3 regions of the Paenibacillus andongensis genome follow, and region 3 is predicted to be linked to each of the others. Evidence: a T-box and tRNA genes for the amino acid it is inferred to sense, from the RefSeq annotation. Region 3 holds a T-box; the other regions hold tRNA genes.

Region 1 (5,627 bases), 2.5 Mb from region 3:
ATAAAATCATTAACTATCCCATTCAAGAGGAGGAAGCCATCAAAGTTGTATACCCGCAGTACATCGACTGCAGCCGAAACATTAATCTTTCACTTCTTCCCAAAGAATATCTCTTTGCGGATGGACAGCTCAGTGAGATTCATTAATTGAAGGAGGCCATACTGTGTCAGACAAGGTAATCAGTGATGAAGAGTTGATGCTGCTGCTGTCCCCCACTAACAATAATGAAGAAAATGAGCCATCAGAGAAACCGAAGCTAACCATGAAATTACTATATGAGCTTATTAAAAAGCTTAAGCAAGAGAACATGCTGCTTGCCAAGCGTGTAGACGAATTAGAACAGCAATTGGATTTGCTGCATCAGATTCGAGATGAGGTGGCTACCACCCTAGAATTGCCGATTATCAAGGAACCCGAAATAACAGTAGGGATGGAAGCTGAGCTCGTTTCCGGCCTCCCGCAAACCATCCAAACCTCCCGCACAGAACGTCATCCTTCTAAAAAGAAGAAAAAGAATAAGATCTTTTGGACTTATTTATTGTCCCACTTAACCAATTTCCACTTCAATTAGCTTGAACTGTGTAACATCGACAATACCTCGGTTTGAAATCCGAATTTCAGGAATGACGGGTAATGCAATTAATGAGAATGTCATAAACGGGGCGTTCAACGGACAGCCAATTTGTTTCCACGCTTTTTCGAGCTCTGCAACCTCTTCAACGACTTCAAGCAATGATTTATCTGACATGAGGCCTGCGATGGTCATCGGTACTTGAGCCAGCACTTTACCGTTCTCTACAACGATCATGCCTCCTCCCATTTTGACAAGTTCATTAGCTGCGAAAGCCATATCCTGCTCATTGATCCCCATAACAATTAAATTGTGACTGTCATGCGCCACTGTAGAGGCTACCGCGCCTGTCTTCAATTGAAAGCCATGCGTAAAACCAAGTGAAATTTGACCCGTTCCACGGTGTCGCTCAATACAGGCTAAACGGATAATATCCTGCTCCGCATCTGGTTGGATGAACCCCTGCACAACACTTAGAGCTGCAGTCATTTTCTCTGTTCTTGCACTGTTTTCAATAATGCGGATGACATTGACCTCCGTCTTATTCTGATTACTGCGACTTGCAAGTTTGAAGTCCTCAGCCGCAAGCTCCCGCTTAACGTTCATGGAATTGCGAATGTGCTCGGGATAGACGAAATCGGGGAAATCAACCGTAAGCTTGCCATTATCAAAAACAACCTGACCATCAGTAATAACAGTCAAAGGCTCGACCTTCTGTAAATCATCCAGTAATAAAATGTCAGCACATTTACCGGGAGTAATGCTTCCCAAATCTTGCTCCATTTTAAAATAGCGCGCCACATTAATCGTCACCATTTGCATCGCTGTTACAGGATCGACACCCTCTTCGATCGCGCGGCGCACGACATGATTGAGATGCCCCTTCTCCACCAAAGTTTGCGGATTGACGTCATCCGTTACGAGCGAAATATTGGATGTGTTGACCTTATCTTCCGTTACCACCTTAATGACCTCTTTGACATCATGCCAGGCCGAACCTTCACGAATCATAAGGTGCATGCCCATGCGGACTTTGTGAAGACCTTGTTCCCGAGTTATGGTTTCATGATCGGATGTCACGCCTGATGCTATATAAGCCTGCAGCATACGATCATCATCACTTGGGAAATGTCCTGTGACCGTTTTACCGCTCTTGATCGTTTCTTCAATCTCCCCGCACATTTTCGGATCGCCGTAAACGACACCAGGGAAATTCATGACTTCGCCCAGTCCAACCACGTTGTCCCACTGCAGTCCCTCTTTAATATCGGTCACTTCTAAGCTTGCACCTGCATCTTCCAAGTCCGTAGTTGCTGGTACACAGGATGGGAAAGTCGTAAATACTTTAATAGGCAGCTGCTGCCCCTCTTCGTGCATCAACCTTACACCTTCTGTTCCAAACACATTGGCAATTTCATGAGGGTCCATAAATATCCCCGTTGTTCCTTTGGCTAATGCCGCTTTGGCAAACTCGGTAACGGAAAGCATCGTGCTTTCAACATGCATATGACCATCTAAAAATCCCGGGGACATATACTTCCCTGTGGCATCAATCACGACCGTTTGAGCCCCAATGGTATGGTCTGCATTCCCTACATACGCAATTCTCCCAGCTGCGACAGCAACATCCATATGCTCAAGTAATTCACCAGAATACACATTGACGAGTGTCCCATTCTTAATGACTACGTCGGCAAAAACTTCGCCTAATGCAACCTTAGCTAGCGTTCTGCTCACTTCAACTAGCTTATTTCTTTTATTTAGCGTTCTTTTATTTAGCGTCATGGGTTTTGTACTCCTTTATGTATTAATTAACTTTTACCGGTTCGGTGTCAAACGTCACATCTCCCTGAACCATCTGTTCACATTAAATTTACCATGAAAAAGGTTTTTCTCAAGGGTTTCATACTACTTCTGAGGATTCCCTATTTCTATTTATTAAATTATACGGAGCGAAGATCATTCAGATGTTAAAAAGCTTTAGGTGATGGGAATACCGATGTCTTTACGGACGGTCGAACCTCCTCGGATTTCTCATCCCTTAAAGAACAAATAAGCGCGGAAAACGCGCTTATCCAGGAGCGCCCCAACAAATAAGCGCGTTTTCCGCGCTTACAGCGAGAGCTCTGCGAGCCGAAAGAGTCTGAGAAGCCAGAAATCGACATTCGTTATTTAACATCACTTATCCACAAATCGGCATCTCACATATTTTCCTATACTCCTATACAATGAAAAAAGACCACCCGAAGGTGATCTTTTTCATTGAAGCGGGCGGCGGGAATCGAACCCGCGCGATCAGCTTGGAAGGCTGAAGTTCTACCATTAAACTACGCCCGCGTGTCTATCGGGACGACACGATTTGAACATGCGACCCCCTGCTCCCAAAGCAGGTGCTCTACCAAGCTGAGCTACGTCCCGATATGGTGGTAATAACATATGAAAAATGGCGCGCCCTGAGAGATTCGAACTCCCGACCTTTTGATTCGTAGTCAAATACTCTATCCAGCTGAGCTAAGGGCGCTTACTAAAATGGAGCGGAAGACGGGGATCGAACCCGCGACCCTCGCCTTGGCAAGGCGATGCTCTACCGCTGAGCCACTTCCGCATCGTACCTCAGGAGTATAAATACTGCTGAGGATTTGATGCGCGTAGAGGGACTTGAACCCCCACGGTCGCCCGCTAGATCCTAAGTCTAGTGCGTCTGCCAATTCCGCCATACGCGCATGCTGTAAATAAGGCAAATGGTGAGTCATGTAGGATTCGAACCTACGACACCCTGATTAAAAGTCAGGTGCTCTACCAACTGAGCTAATGACTCATGAAATTTTAATGGGGCCCCCGTAAAGTAACAGGAATTCGCTTCAGAGCTTACCTTCACTTTATGGGGTATAGTACTGGGGATCAAGGATTTGAACCTTGGCATGACGGAGTCAAAGTCCGTTGCCTTACCGCTTGGCTAATCCCCAACATAGTTTGGAAATGGAGGCTGATGGATTCGAACCACCGAACTCGAAGAGAGCAGATTTACAGTCTGCCGTGTTTAGCCACTTCACTAAGCCTCCACATATAAAGCCTTACCGGGCCCCGAAAAAGTAGTAGGCGTTGCTACAAAGCTTTGCTTCACTTTTTTGGGAATTGTGGTGCCGTCGAGAGGACTTGAACCCCCAACCTACTGATTACAAGTCAGTTGCTCTACCAGTTGAGCTACAACGGCATATTCATTTTCTAAAAATGGCGGAGCTGACGGGATTCGAACCCGCGGTCTCCTGCGTGACAGGCAGGCATGTTAGGCCACTACACCACAGCTCCATACTAGTAAATTGGTTTCTACGGGCCCCGAAAAAGTAATCGGCGTTGCTACAAAGCTTCACTTCACTTTTTTGGGTTGTATGGTGGAGGCTGACGGGATCGAACCGCCGACCCTCTGCTTGTAAGGCAGATGCTCTCCCAGCTGAGCTAAGCCTCCATGGGATCGAACTAGAAAATTATTGGTGACCCGTAGGGGACTCGAACCCCTGTTACCTCCGTGAAAGGGAGGTGTCTTAACCACTTGACCAACGGGCCAAACTTAAAAATTTACCAACGGAGAGAGAGGGATTCGAACCCTCGCACCACTTACGCAGTCTAACCCCTTAGCAGAGGGTCCCCTTATAGCCACTTGGGTATCTCTCCAATTTAATTAGTAGCGGCAGAGGGGCTCGAACCCCCGACCTTACGGGTATGAACCGTACGCTCTAGCCAGCTGAGCTACGCCGCCATATTGTCTTTCCTTTATTTAAAGAAACGGAGAAGGAGGGATTCGAACCCTCGAGACGCTTGTGACGTCTACACGATTTCCAATCGTGCTCCTTCGGCCGCTCGGACACTTCTCCATATATTTTATGGGATCCCCAAAAAGTAATTGGAATATGCTACGAAGCATCTCTTCACTTTTTGGGGGTTTGACTCCCCGAACAGGACTCGAACCTGTGACAACTCGATTAACAGTCGAGTGCTCTACCAACTGAGCTATCAGGGAATATTTGGTGGAGCCAAGCGGGATCGAACCGCTGACCTCCTGCTTGCAAGGCAGGCGCTCTCCCAGCTGAGCTATGGCCCCATAAAGGTAATAATATTGGTGGGCCCTGGTGGACTCGAACCACCGACCTCACCCTTATCAGGGGTGCGCTCTAACCAGCTGAGCTAAGGGCCCTAATGTGTAAAACAGTCTAGAGTGTGGCAAAAAAAATACCCACTAGGGGTATTCTGCTTGGCAACGTTCTACTCTCCCAGAACCCTGCGGTTCAAGTACCATCGACGCTGGAGGGCTTAACGGTCGTGTTCGAGATGGGAACGCGTGGGTCCCCTCCGCCATCATCACCAAACAGTCAAAGCGTGTTTGCGCCTTGAAAACTAGATACGAAACTTGCGTAAAGTAATCATGTGCATGGCTACGTTAGACGTAGGTGCTAGCTGCTTAGTCAGCTTTTTGGTTAAGCCCTCGACCGATTAGTATTCGTCAGCTGCATGCATTGCTGCACTTCCACCTCGAACCTATCAACCTCGTCGTCTACAAGGGGTCTTACATACTGGGAAATCTCATCTTGAGGGGGGCTTCGCGCTTAGATGCTTTCAGCGCTTATCCCCTCCGTACATAGCTACCCAGCGATGCCTCTGGCGAGACAACTGGTACACCAGCGGTACGTCCATCCCGGTCCTCTCGTACTAAGGACAGCTCCTCTCAAATTTCCTACGCCCGCGACAGATAGGGACCGAACTGTCTCACGACGTTCTGAACCCAGCTCGCGTACCGCTTTAATGGGCGAACAGCCCAACCCTTGGGACCTACTTCAGCCCCAGGATGCGATGAGCCGACATCGAGGTGCCAAACCTCCCCGTCGATGTGGACTCTTGGGGGAGATAAGCCTGTTATCCCCAGGGTAGCTTTTATCCGTTGAGCGATGGCCCTTCCATTCGGTACCACCGGATCACTAAGTCCGACTTTCGTCCCTGCTCGACTTGTAGGTCTCGCAGTCAAGCTCCCTTATGCCTTTGCACTCTGCGAATGATTTCCAAC
Region 2 (5,627 bases), 1.9 Mb from region 3:
GAAATAGCTTTAGGGCTAGCCTCGGATGTGGAGTTGTGGAGGTAAAGCACTGATTGGGTGCGGGGCCCGCCAAGGGTTACCAAGTCCAGTCAAACTCTGAATGCCACAAACTTAAATCCGGGAGTCAGACAGTGAGTGCTAAGATCCATTGTCAAAAGGGAAACAGCCCAGACCATCAGCTAAGGTCCCCAAGTGTGTGTTAAGTGGGAAAGGATGTGGAGTTGCACAGACAACCAGGATGTTGGCTTAGAAGCAGCCACCATTGAAAGAGTGCGTAATAGCTCACTGGTCGAGTGACTCTGCGCCGAAAATGTAACGGGGCTAAACACGCCACCGAAGCTATGGCTTGCACGTATGTGCATGGGTAGGGGAGCGTTGTATGTACGTTGAATTCTGACCGTAAGGACAGGTGGAGCGCATACAAGTGAGAATGCCGGTATAAGTAACGAAAAGATCAGTGAGAATCTGATCCGCCGAAAACCTAAGGGTTCCTGAGGAAGGCTCGTCCGCTCAGGGTAAGTCGGGACCTAAGGCGAGGCCGAAAGGCGTAGTCGATGGACAACAGGTGGAAATTCCTGTACCACCGTAGCCGTTATGAGCGATGGAGTGACGCAGAAGGATAGTGACGCGAGCTGATGGATGCTCGTCCAAGCAGTGAGGCTGGTTAGTAGGCAAATCCGCTAACCGTAAGGCTGGGCTGTGATGGGGAGGGAAACTTTAAGTACCGAAGGTCATGAGTTCACACTGCCAAGAAAAGCTTCTAGCCAGGCGAAGGTGCCCGTACCGCAAACCGACACAGGTGGGTGAGAAGAGAATTCTAAGGCGCGCGGAAGAACTCTCGTTAAGGAACTCGGCAAAATGACCCCGTAACTTCGGGAGAAGGGGTGCCTCGGTAGGGTGAATAGCCCGAGGGGGCCGCAGTGAAAAGGCCCAAGCGACTGTTTAGCAAAAACACAGGTCTGTGCGAAGCCGCAAGGCGAAGTATACGGGCTGACGCCTGCCCGGTGCTGGAAGGTTAAGAGGAGTGGTTAGGGGCAACCCGAAGCTATGAATTGAAGCCCCAGTAAACGGCGGCCGTAACTATAACGGTCCTAAGGTAGCGAAATTCCTTGTCAGGTAAATTCTGACCCGCACGAATGGCGTAACGACTTGGGCGCTGTCTCAACGAGAGATCCGGTGAAATTTTAATACCTGTGAAGATGCAGGTTACCCGCGACAAGACGGAAAGACCCCATGGAGCTTTACTGCAGCTTGATATTGGACTTTGGTACGATCTGTACAGGATAGGTGGGAGCCTTTGAAGCCTGAGCGCCAGCTTGGGTGGAGGCGCCGTTGGGATACCACCCTGATCGTATCGGAGTTCTAACCTGGTACCGTAATCCGGTATGGGGACAGTGTCAGGTGGGCAGTTTGACTGGGGCGGTCGCCTCCTAAAATGTAACGGAGGCGTTTAAAGGTTCCCTCAGAATGGTTGGAAATCATTCGCAGAGTGCAAAGGCATAAGGGAGCTTGACTGCGAGACCTACAAGTCGAGCAGGGACGAAAGTCGGACTTAGTGATCCGGTGGTACCGAATGGAAGGGCCATCGCTCAACGGATAAAAGCTACCCTGGGGATAACAGGCTTATCTCCCCCAAGAGTCCACATCGACGGGGAGGTTTGGCACCTCGATGTCGGCTCATCGCATCCTGGGGCTGAAGTAGGTCCCAAGGGTTGGGCTGTTCGCCCATTAAAGCGGTACGCGAGCTGGGTTCAGAACGTCGTGAGACAGTTCGGTCCCTATCTGTCGCGGGCGTAGGAAATTTGAGAGGAGCTGTCCTTAGTACGAGAGGACCGGGATGGACGTACCGCTGGTGTACCAGTTGTCTCGCCAGAGGCATCGCTGGGTAGCTATGTACGGAGGGGATAAGCGCTGAAAGCATCTAAGCGCGAAGCCCCCCTCAAGATGAGATTTCCCAGTATGTAAGACCCCTTGTAGACGACGAGGTTGATAGGTTCGAGGTGGAAGTGCAGCAATGCATGCAGCTGACGAATACTAATCGGTCGAGGGCTTAACCTAATATAGGGATCTTTGACGAAAGTCAAAGTCTCTCAGTTTGAAACCTAAGGAATATTTTACAAACGTTTCGTATCTAGTTTTCAAGGAATAAATCCTTGAAAGATATATATTCCTATTCCCTGATAGCTCAGTTGGTAGAGCACTCGACTGTTAATCGAGTTGTCACAGGTTCGAGTCCTGTTCGGGGAGCCATATGGAGAGGTGTCCGAGCTGGCCGAAGGAGCACGATTGGAAATCGTGTAGGCGTCACAAGCGTCTCGAGGGTTCGAATCCCTCTCTCTCCGCCACTATCTTTCTAGTAAGGCCCGTTGGTCAAGTGGTTAAGACACCTCCCTTTCACGGAGGTAACAGGGGTTCGAGTCCCCTACGGGTCACCATTTTTAATTCCCATGGAGGCTTAGCTCAGCTGGGAGAGCATCTGCCTTACAAGCAGAGGGTCGGCGGTTCGATCCCGTCAGCCTCCATCATGTTTCCTAATCAGCTACTTGATTTAATAGGAAACGTGACATATACTTAATGACGCGGGGTGGAGCAGCCCGGTAGCTCGTCGGGCTCATAACCCGAAGGCCGCAGGTTCAAATCCTGCCCCCGCAACCAAATAATGAATGTGGAGCTGTGGTGTAGTGGCCTAACATGCCTGCCTGTCACGCAGGAGACCGCGGGTTCGAATCCCGTCAGCTCCGCCATTATCACATTCTATTAGTAAGGCTTTGTAGCTCAGTCGGTAGAGCAGAGGACTGAAAATCCTTGTGTCGGCGGTTCGATTCCGTCCAAAGCCACCATTTATTAACTAAATAAGCCGTTGTAGCTCAACTGGTAGAGCAACTGACTTGTAATCAGTAGGTTGGGGGTTCAAGTCCTCTCGACGGCACCATTGCTTTGTGGAGGCTTAGTGAAGTGGCTAAACACGGCAGACTGTAAATCTGCTCTCTTCGAGTTCGGTGGTTCGAATCCATCAGCCTCCATTTTCCTTTTTTGTAGGGGCATAGTTTAAGGGTAGAACAAAGGTCTCCAAAACCTTTGGTGTGGGTTCAATTCCTGCTGCCCCTGCCAAAATGCATTAAACTTAATATTGTGGCGGTCGTGGCGAAGGGGTTAACGCACCGGTTTGTGGATCCGGCATTCGCGGGTTCAAGTCCCGTCGTCCGCCCATTATTACCAAAGCAACATAATGGGGATTAGCCAAGCGGTAAGGCAACGGACTTTGACTCCGTCATGCCAAGGTTCAAATCCTTGATCCCCAGTTTTATATGCGGAAGTGGCTCAGCGGTAGAGCATCGCCTTGCCAAGGCGAGGGTCGCGGGTTCGATCCCCGTCTTCCGCTCCATTATTACTAAGGCGCCATAGCCAAGTGGTAAGGCAGAGCTCTGCAAAAGCTTTACCCCCAGTTCGAATCTGGGTGGCGCCTCCACATTTATTAGCCGGAGTGGCGGAATCGGCAGACGCACAGGACTTAAAATCCTGCGGTAGGTGACTACCGTACCAGTTCAAGTCTGGTCTTCGGCACCATTATTTTTACAAGTTCATATGCCGGCATGGCGGAATGGCAGACGCGCTCGACTCAAAATCGAGTCCGAAAGGGTGGAGGTTCGAGTCCTCTTGCCGGTATAACGAATAGAAAAAGCTCATGAAATCATTCGATTTCATGAGCTTTTTCTATGTATTCGTATATTGCTATTTAGAGTAGATCAATTATTAAATTCACAAAATGCTGCAGTCGTAAAAGTAAGTAAAAAGATCGATGCGGGTAGGGATGGTATGTTGCATAGATTGTCGGCATTAAAGAGAATGATCACGTATCTAGGAGGAGTTTCGGTCGTCTGAACCGAAACTCCTTATTTTTTGCCAATATCTCTAATGATTCATGATTACCAACAGAAAGACATAGTTACGATTACGAGCAAAATAAACAATACGAGAACAGCAGCGGCGGAAGTATGACCACCGCCGTAACCAACACCAGCACCAGCAGCAACACCCATTTATGTCACCCCCCATCTAAAGGAATGTTCTCTGCGAAATCGGATGAGAGACAATACTATCCTATGGGGAGTGGTTATGATTTGATTCAGTTTTTAGCCTAATAGAGGTTGGAAAAATACGCTTTTAGGCGAGCGCCTTTTTTTAGAAAATGTACCAAGAATCTGAACAAGAGGCTGCAGCCCCCCATATGGTAGAAAAGAGAATGTTATGCCATTGTGGAGGTGTAAGTGCTATCGAGTACTTAGATATGTTAGCCAAATTAGGAGTGGGCAATGCGCATCCCGGGGGATTCGGAGAGACGATTGAACAATTGAAGAAGTATCCCATTGAGAAAGGGAAGCGCGTGCTAGAGGTCGGATGCGGGACTGGAAGAACGGCATGTTTCCTGGCCGAGCAAGGATGCGAAGTAACAGCAGTCGATATTCGTCCGGAAATGATTGCGAAAGCGATCATAAGAGCTGAGAAGCAGGGGGTACAGGTACAATTCAAGGTTGGGGATGTATGCCAATTACCCTTTGATGATCATACTTTTGATGTTGTGATGGTGGAGTCAGTGACGAATTTTGCAGATGCTCAGAAAGCTGTATCCGAGTATTATAGGGTACTTAAATCCGAAGGTAAGCTCTATGATCGAGAAGTTATCCGAATCAAAGAGATGTCACCGGGTGTTCATCGGGCGCTGTGCAGCTTCTATGGGGTAAGTAAAATATATAGTATGGATGAATGGCGGGAGCTGTTAGAGAAGAGCAAATTTGAACCCGTGGACTTCTCAGGGATACATGCTTTCCCGCTAACCATGTTCGAAGATCAAGTCCAACATCCAGACCCTGTTCACTTGTCTGATAAGCAGTCGTTTATGGATCCGCGGATTTGGCAAATTACCGCCAAATACGATGAGCTCGTTAATAAATATCATCCCTATATGGGATATACTCTCATGATTGGATCGAAGGAATAAGGGAAGACAAGGAAGGAATTTGGCTTCCCAATGGCGAAATATATGAGAAAGATTATCATTGGGGGCTGTTTCTTTGAACGTAGATGTCATAACAGAACGAATTCCGAATCGTAAGGCGAAAGAAATCTATGAGCGAATTTGTCGTCAAACAACGGTATCCAAAACGGAGTTGTTAGAGCAAAGCGGGATGACGGTATCTACGTTGACGCGGCTTTTGGAGGAACTTACGATACAAGGACTTATCCTTGAATCTGGTTTCGGTGCTTCAACAGGAGGGCGTAGGCCGATTCTGTATGAAAAGAATCCGGCCTATGCTTATGTATTTGGTTTGGAAATATCCAGAACGTTGTCCAAGCTTGTCCTTGTCGATCTGGGAATGAAGAAATTGGATACACGGAGCTGGACGATGACGGCTGAGATGACGCCAGATGTGCTGATATGTCTAATCGTAGATGAAGTACAAAGGATGTTATCCACACATAACATTGATTCTTCCTCTGTGCTTGGAATAGGGATTGGTGCGGTTGGTCCTGTGGATCGCTTGTCAGGGACCATCTTGGAACCGTCCTATTTTCCAGCAAAAGGATGGAGAAATGTTGAGATTTGTAGGCAGTTGACGGGAGAATTA
Region 3 (5,627 bases):
CATCTAGTACTACCTGATGACAATTAGATTCCCAATAGGAAAAGCTGCTAGAAAGAACAAGTCCTTGCCGAAGAAACTCTTCGAAGTGTTCTGCACGACTATGTTGTTTCATACTACGAAGTGATTCACTCATAGGCTCTCCTTCACCAACAAACTGTAGTCCTATTGATCCAGGCTAAATCTTACCTCATATATCATACTATTTTTCTGTGCTTATTGCACTGATATTTTAGAATCACTTTAAAGGATTGAGACTTGACACACGGACCTGTTTTTAATAAAATTAGAAGTCGAGTAACAACATGATTTCGGTGAATGCCATTTGTGATCACCCTCACTGCTTTTGCTCCTGCCAAGACAGCGGCTGAACTACTCTTGTCAGGGAATCACAGTATGATTCGCAAGCAAAACCAGGCACTTGTCTTCACCCTGACATCTAGATGCTATCTACTAAACTAATTGTTGAAAAGAAGGAGTTTTTCCTAAATGTCACGTTATACAGGACCTAAATTTAAATTAAGCCGTCGTGTTGGTATTTCTTTGAGTGGTAACGGTAAAGACTTGAAACGCCCATTCCCTCCAGGTCAACATGGCCCAGGACAACGTAAAAAAATGAGCGGCTATGGCGTTCAATTAAATGAAAAACAAAAGCTTCGTCACATGTACGGTTTGAACGAGAAGCAATTCCGCAACTTGTTCGATAAAGCTTCCAAACTTAAAGGTATTGCCGGTGAGAACTTCATGGTCTTGCTTGAAAGCCGTTTGGACAACCTGGTTTACCGTCTTGGTCTTTCCAACTCCCGCGCAGGCGCGCGTCAACTAGTTGCTCACGGTCACGTAACTGTGAACGGCAAAAAAGTAGATATCGCTTCTTACATCGTATCTACAGGCGACGTTATTGCTCTTCGTGAAAGAAGCAAAGGTCTTTCCGCAGTGAAAGAAGCTCTTGCTAACCGTAACTACCTGCCAACTTACCTTGAGTTCAACGACGCAAGCGTAGAAGGCAAGTACATCCGTTTGCCAGAACGTTCTGAGCTTCCACAAGAAATTGACGAGAAACAAATCGTCGAGTTCTACAGCCGTTAATAAAAGCAAGCCCCTCAGGGATTTCCCTGAGGGGCTTATTTTTATATTAAGCAAACTGTACTAGGTAGTAATTCTTTTTACCGCGGCGAATAATAATGTAAGATTCTCCGAGCCTGCCCAAATCTCTGGCAACTGCATCGAATTGCGTCACTTTCACACCGTTGACCGTGACTGCCCCGCTTTCAATATCTTGACGCGCTTGACGTTTGGACGGTGCCGCTCCTACGGAAATCAGTAAATCAACCAATGCAATATTATCTTGGTCAATGGTTGTAGATGGAACATCTTTGAACGCTTCTTCAATCTCCGTACGAGAAAGCTCCTGAATATTACCGCTGAATAAAGCTGTTGTAATGTTAAGAGCACTTTCTAACGCGTCTCCACCGTGTACAAGCTTCGTAACTTCGCGGGCAAGTAATTTCTGAGCTTCTCTCTTCTCAGGCTGAGCCTGTACTTCTTCTTCAAGACGTTCGATTTCCTCATGCGAAACGAAAGTAAAATATTTCAGGAAACGGATGACATCATTATCGGCTGTGCCCAACCAAAATTGGTAGAACTGGTAAGGAGATGTTTTGGTTGCATCCAACCAAATGGCTCCGCCTTCTGTTTTTCCGAACTTTTGCCCATCACTCTTTGTCACAAGCGGTAATGTTACGCCGTAAGCACGGTTTTCTGTGGACTTGCCAATTAGCTCAAGACCAGCCGTAATATTACCCCATTGGTCACTTCCACCAATTTGTACAGAGCAATTTTTCGTTTCATTGAGCTTCAGGAAATCGTAAGATTGCAGAATCATGTAGCTGAACTCTGTGAAAGAAATCCCTTTGGAAATCCGTGAATCAACAGAATCCTTTGCCAACATGTAATTAACGGTAAAATTTTTGCCTACATCACGAAGAAATTCGATGACGTTCAGCGATCCTAGCCAATCGTAATTGTTGACAAGCTCTGCACTATTTTCAATCTCAGTGGAGAAATCGAGAAAGCGAGATAACTGATTTTTAATGCTTTGTGACCATGCCTCGACAACTTCTGGCCCGTTGAGTGTGCGCTCATTGGCTTTTCCGCTTGGATCACCAATCAGACCAGTTCCTCCGCCAACAAGTGCCAAAGGAACATGACCAGCGAGCTGAAAGCGTCTCAGCGTTAAAATAGGCAGCAAACTACCGATATGCAAGCTGTCCGCAGTCGGGTCAAAGCCGCAATAAAGCGTAACACGCTCCTCGTTAAGCTTTTTATCTAAGCCCTCTCGATCTGTAATTTGATGAAGCAGCCCGCGAAACTCCAAATCCTTCAAAATATCCATGTTCATCCATCTCCTTTTATCCTTAAAATACAAAAAAAAGCCTTCTTATCCACAAAGGGACGAGAAGACTTGACTCGCGGTACCACCCTAATTAAAACAGTAGTTACGTACATCTATAACAGGTGTTATGTGCACGGCTAGCTATTTTCACTCAAGAACCTTTAACGGGGTTAAATCGGCAAATACTACTTGTGCAGCTGAAGTTGCTGCAGGTTCCCATTCACTGCTCAAGACCGTAATTCACTAACCTGCAGGTACCGGTTCGCACCCTCCACCGGCTCTCTGAAAGCATCCACAAGCTACCTACTGCTGATCTTTCTACGCATTTGATAAAAATTTATCACATGTTTCTAGCTGTTGTCAAACCATGTCGGCATCGTTTCTTCGCTTCATCATTACCGCATAAGGTGCAATTATGGTATACTATTAGGGTTCATGTAAGGAGGATATTGGAACTTATGCGCAATTTTTTCGCTAAATGGAATCGCCCTTGGGTGAGAACAACATTCAAAGTAACTTGGATTACCTTAAAATGGACCATCATTTGTGCTTTTTTGGCCGGAATTGTCGGTGGATCCGCGGCATTCGGGTATGTGAGTGCCCTAGTCAAAAAAGATCCTGTACGCACCGAAGAATCCATACGCCAGCAGATGCAGGAAAATGCAGTCACAGGCTTTGCCTACTTTAATGATGATACCGTCATAGGGCAATTGCGAACGGAAGAAGACCGTCGTCTCGCTCAGCTAGATGACATTCCGCAGCTTCTACTAGACGCTGTCCTCGCCATTGAAGACAAAGACTTCTACAATCATCGCGGGATCGATATCCGCGGACTTTATCGCGCAGTAACTCAGAAACTGCTGAACGAGGAAGTTCAAACAGGTGGCAGTACGATTACGCAACAGCTTGCCAGACGGGTATTTCTTACACTAGACCGCGATGATGGCCGTAAAGCAAGAGAGCTGCTGCTCGCACTGCGGATGGAGCGCCTAATGTCCAAGGATGAAATTTTGCTCGCTTATTTGAACAAAATTCCTTATGGCAATGGCGCGACAGGCTATAATCTATATGGGATTAAAGCAGCTGCCAAGGGTCTCTTCAACATCGACGATTTGGATAAGTTAAACGTTGCTCAAGCAGCTTACTTAGCTGGTCTGCCGCAATCCCCATCGCAGTACTCCGCATTCACGAGTAAGCCTGAGTTTGATGAAGATGGTTTTAAAAAAGCGGTTACGCGTGAACAATTAGTACTCAAACGGATGCTGGAAGAAAAGAAAATTACGAACGAGCAATACCAAGAAGCACTTAAGTTTGATCTCAAAGCTTCCATGCCCCCTGCGGCTCAGAAGGCTTATACGACTTATCCTTACCTAATGATTGAAACAGAAAAAGAAGCAGCCGAAATTCTGTTAAAGCTCCAGAAACCTGAACTTGATCCGAAGAAAAACCAAACCGCTTATAATGAAGCATTAAAAGGCATACATACTCAGCTCTTACGCGGCGGTTATCAAATCTATACAACCATTGATAAGACGATTTATGATTCCATGCATGAAATATCGAGTAACGATAAAAACTTCGCCCCTAATGATGATAAAAAAGGCATGGAACAAGTTGGGGCCATCATGATCGATTCCAAATCCGGAGCTATTAAAGGGATGATTGAGGGCCGCAATTTCTTCGAAGAGCAGCTCAATCACGCCACACAAGCATTCAGACAGCCGGGTTCAACAATGAAACCTATTGCCGCTTATATACCAGCCTTAGAAAAAGGAGCCATTCAACCGGCCAGTGTCGTGGATGATATTCCGATTATTCTAAAAGACGGGGTCAAAGGCTTCCATCTTCCTGAAAACTGGGATCATAAGTTTCACGGATTAATGACAGCAAGAAAGGCTCTAAACCAGTCTTACAACATCCCTGCCATTGATATATTTTTGAATAAAGTCGGGATTAATGAGGCATGGGACTTTGCCAAGAAACTCGGAATTACATCGATTCAAAAAGAAGATTACGCTGCGCAGACCGGTGTAATCGGCGGTTTAAGCAAAGGAACTTCAGTGAGGGAACTGACTGGCGCGTATGCTTCTATTCCGAATAAAGGCGTATTTAACGAAACGTTTATGATTCGCGAAATCAAAGATTCGAATGGCAAAACGATTTATACACATGATCAGAAGCCAACCCCTGTCTACTCTCCACAAAGTGCATATCTAATTACGGATATGATGAAAACGGTGATTAGCCAAGGTACAGCGACAGATTTAATGAAAAACTATAAATCATACGGCAAAATTGAGATTTCAGGCAAAACAGGCTCTACGCAGGACGATGCTGATGCTTGGTTTATGGGCTTTACCCCAGATATCACGGTTGGCGTATGGATCGGCTATGATCAACCGATTAATAAATTGTCATCGTCGACGAAATCATCGCAAGCGCATCAAACTTATCACGCCAAAGATATATGGGCACTCATCATGAACCGAACCATCGAACAAAAACCAGAGTTATTCCCTACCAAAACTTTTGCTAAACCGGATGGAATTGTCTCAGCAACCGTATCCAGCTTATCAGGTAAGCTGCCGAGCGAATTAACGACGAAATTCGATCTTTTGGTTACTGATCTTTTCAACAAGAAATACGTTCCAACTGAAGCCGACAATGTGATGGTTCGGATGAAAATCAGTTCATTTGGCGGACTAAATTACATGGCGCAAGACAATACGCCGGCAGATTTCGTGCAAGAGAAAACGGTTATTAAAAGACAAAAATCGATTAGTCAATTGCTTAAAGAAATCGAAGTAGCGATGAGTAAACTTCCCGAAAAAAGTCGTAAACCGATCGATAATTATAAGCCTATAGACTATGACGATGACGCACCTTCCGAGGTTGACCCTCGGGTTGATGACGGTAAAGAGCCTGCAGCACCAACGAACGTTGTAACAACGAAGTCCGGTGATACAGCAACCATTGCCTTCCAGGCAAGTCCGAATCCGGATATCGTCGGCTATCGCATATATCGTTCCGATAACCGCGGCAAGTTCCAGCTCATGGGCGGCAAAGTTGTCTTGGCAGGCGCTGAGACGAAATTCAGTGATCAAGTCCCCGGATCTAGCTTAATCGGTTATTATGTAACAGCAGTTGATGTGGCGGGGAAAGAATCGGCACCTAGCCGCTCCTCCTACACAGATGGAAGCTCGCTAGATTCTCTGTTCGTTCCTTCTGTCGATGG

The links. The T-box of region 3 lies ahead of tyrS (tyrosine--tRNA ligase). A T-box ahead of a tRNA ligase gene usually reads a tRNA of that ligase, here a tRNA-Tyr.
Region 1: it encodes a tRNA-Tyr, which carries the amino acid that the T-box ahead of tyrS (tyrosine--tRNA ligase) is inferred to sense. The anticodon was not compared.
Region 2: it encodes a tRNA-Tyr, which carries the amino acid that the T-box ahead of tyrS (tyrosine--tRNA ligase) is inferred to sense. The anticodon was not compared.

The regions. Positions count from the first base shown of each region.
Region 1 covers NZ_CP104467.1:920,735-926,361, reverse strand. The annotation lists gene NYR53_RS04190 (hypothetical protein) at 1-146, shown strand, start outside; gene NYR53_RS04185 (hypothetical protein) at 164-571, shown strand; gene ade (adenine deaminase) at 548-2,356, opposite strand; tRNA gene NYR53_RS04175 (tRNA-Gly) at 2,838-2,908, opposite strand; tRNA gene NYR53_RS04170 (tRNA-Pro) at 2,916-2,989, opposite strand; tRNA gene NYR53_RS04165 (tRNA-Arg) at 3,016-3,092, opposite strand; tRNA gene NYR53_RS04160 (tRNA-Gly) at 3,102-3,176, opposite strand; tRNA gene NYR53_RS04155 (tRNA-Leu) at 3,215-3,294, opposite strand; tRNA gene NYR53_RS04150 (tRNA-Lys) at 3,314-3,389, opposite strand; tRNA gene NYR53_RS04145 (tRNA-Gln) at 3,466-3,537, opposite strand; tRNA gene NYR53_RS04140 (tRNA-Tyr) at 3,552-3,633, opposite strand; tRNA gene NYR53_RS04135 (tRNA-Thr) at 3,710-3,785, opposite strand; tRNA gene NYR53_RS04130 (tRNA-Asp) at 3,804-3,880, opposite strand; tRNA gene NYR53_RS04125 (tRNA-Val) at 3,962-4,037, opposite strand; tRNA gene NYR53_RS04120 (tRNA-Glu) at 4,061-4,135, opposite strand; tRNA gene NYR53_RS04115 (tRNA-Ser) at 4,155-4,243, opposite strand; tRNA gene NYR53_RS04110 (tRNA-Met) at 4,255-4,328, opposite strand; tRNA gene NYR53_RS04105 (tRNA-Ser) at 4,356-4,443, opposite strand; tRNA gene NYR53_RS04100 (tRNA-Asn) at 4,517-4,589, opposite strand; tRNA gene NYR53_RS04095 (tRNA-Ala) at 4,595-4,670, opposite strand; tRNA gene NYR53_RS04090 (tRNA-Ile) at 4,687-4,763, opposite strand; rRNA gene rrf (5S ribosomal RNA) at 4,819-4,935, opposite strand; rRNA gene NYR53_RS04080 (23S ribosomal RNA) at 5,040-5,627, opposite strand, start outside.
Region 2 covers NZ_CP104467.1:1,495,272-1,500,898, forward strand. The annotation lists rRNA gene NYR53_RS06840 (23S ribosomal RNA) at 1-2,058, shown strand, start outside; tRNA gene NYR53_RS06845 (tRNA-Asn) at 2,175-2,250, shown strand; tRNA gene NYR53_RS06850 (tRNA-Ser) at 2,254-2,345, shown strand; tRNA gene NYR53_RS06855 (tRNA-Glu) at 2,361-2,435, shown strand; tRNA gene NYR53_RS06860 (tRNA-Val) at 2,450-2,522, shown strand; tRNA gene NYR53_RS06865 (tRNA-Met) at 2,579-2,655, shown strand; tRNA gene NYR53_RS06870 (tRNA-Asp) at 2,668-2,744, shown strand; tRNA gene NYR53_RS06875 (tRNA-Phe) at 2,765-2,840, shown strand; tRNA gene NYR53_RS06880 (tRNA-Thr) at 2,857-2,932, shown strand; tRNA gene NYR53_RS06885 (tRNA-Tyr) at 2,942-3,023, shown strand; tRNA gene NYR53_RS06890 (tRNA-Trp) at 3,038-3,111, shown strand; tRNA gene NYR53_RS06895 (tRNA-His) at 3,136-3,208, shown strand; tRNA gene NYR53_RS06900 (tRNA-Gln) at 3,231-3,302, shown strand; tRNA gene NYR53_RS06905 (tRNA-Gly) at 3,311-3,385, shown strand; tRNA gene NYR53_RS06910 (tRNA-Cys) at 3,396-3,469, shown strand; tRNA gene NYR53_RS06915 (tRNA-Leu) at 3,479-3,567, shown strand; tRNA gene NYR53_RS06920 (tRNA-Leu) at 3,588-3,666, shown strand; gene NYR53_RS06925 (YjcZ family sporulation protein) at 3,927-4,040, opposite strand; gene NYR53_RS06930 (class I SAM-dependent methyltransferase) at 4,190-4,999, shown strand; gene NYR53_RS06935 (ROK family protein) at 5,073-5,627, shown strand, end outside.
Region 3 covers NZ_CP104467.1:3,391,704-3,397,330, reverse strand. The annotation lists gene NYR53_RS14935 (sensor domain-containing diguanylate cyclase) at 1-112, opposite strand, end outside; gene rpsD (30S ribosomal protein S4) at 487-1,086, shown strand; gene tyrS (tyrosine--tRNA ligase) at 1,133-2,392, opposite strand; T-box leader at 2,445-2,722, opposite strand; gene NYR53_RS14920 (transglycosylase domain-containing protein) at 2,851-5,627, shown strand, end outside.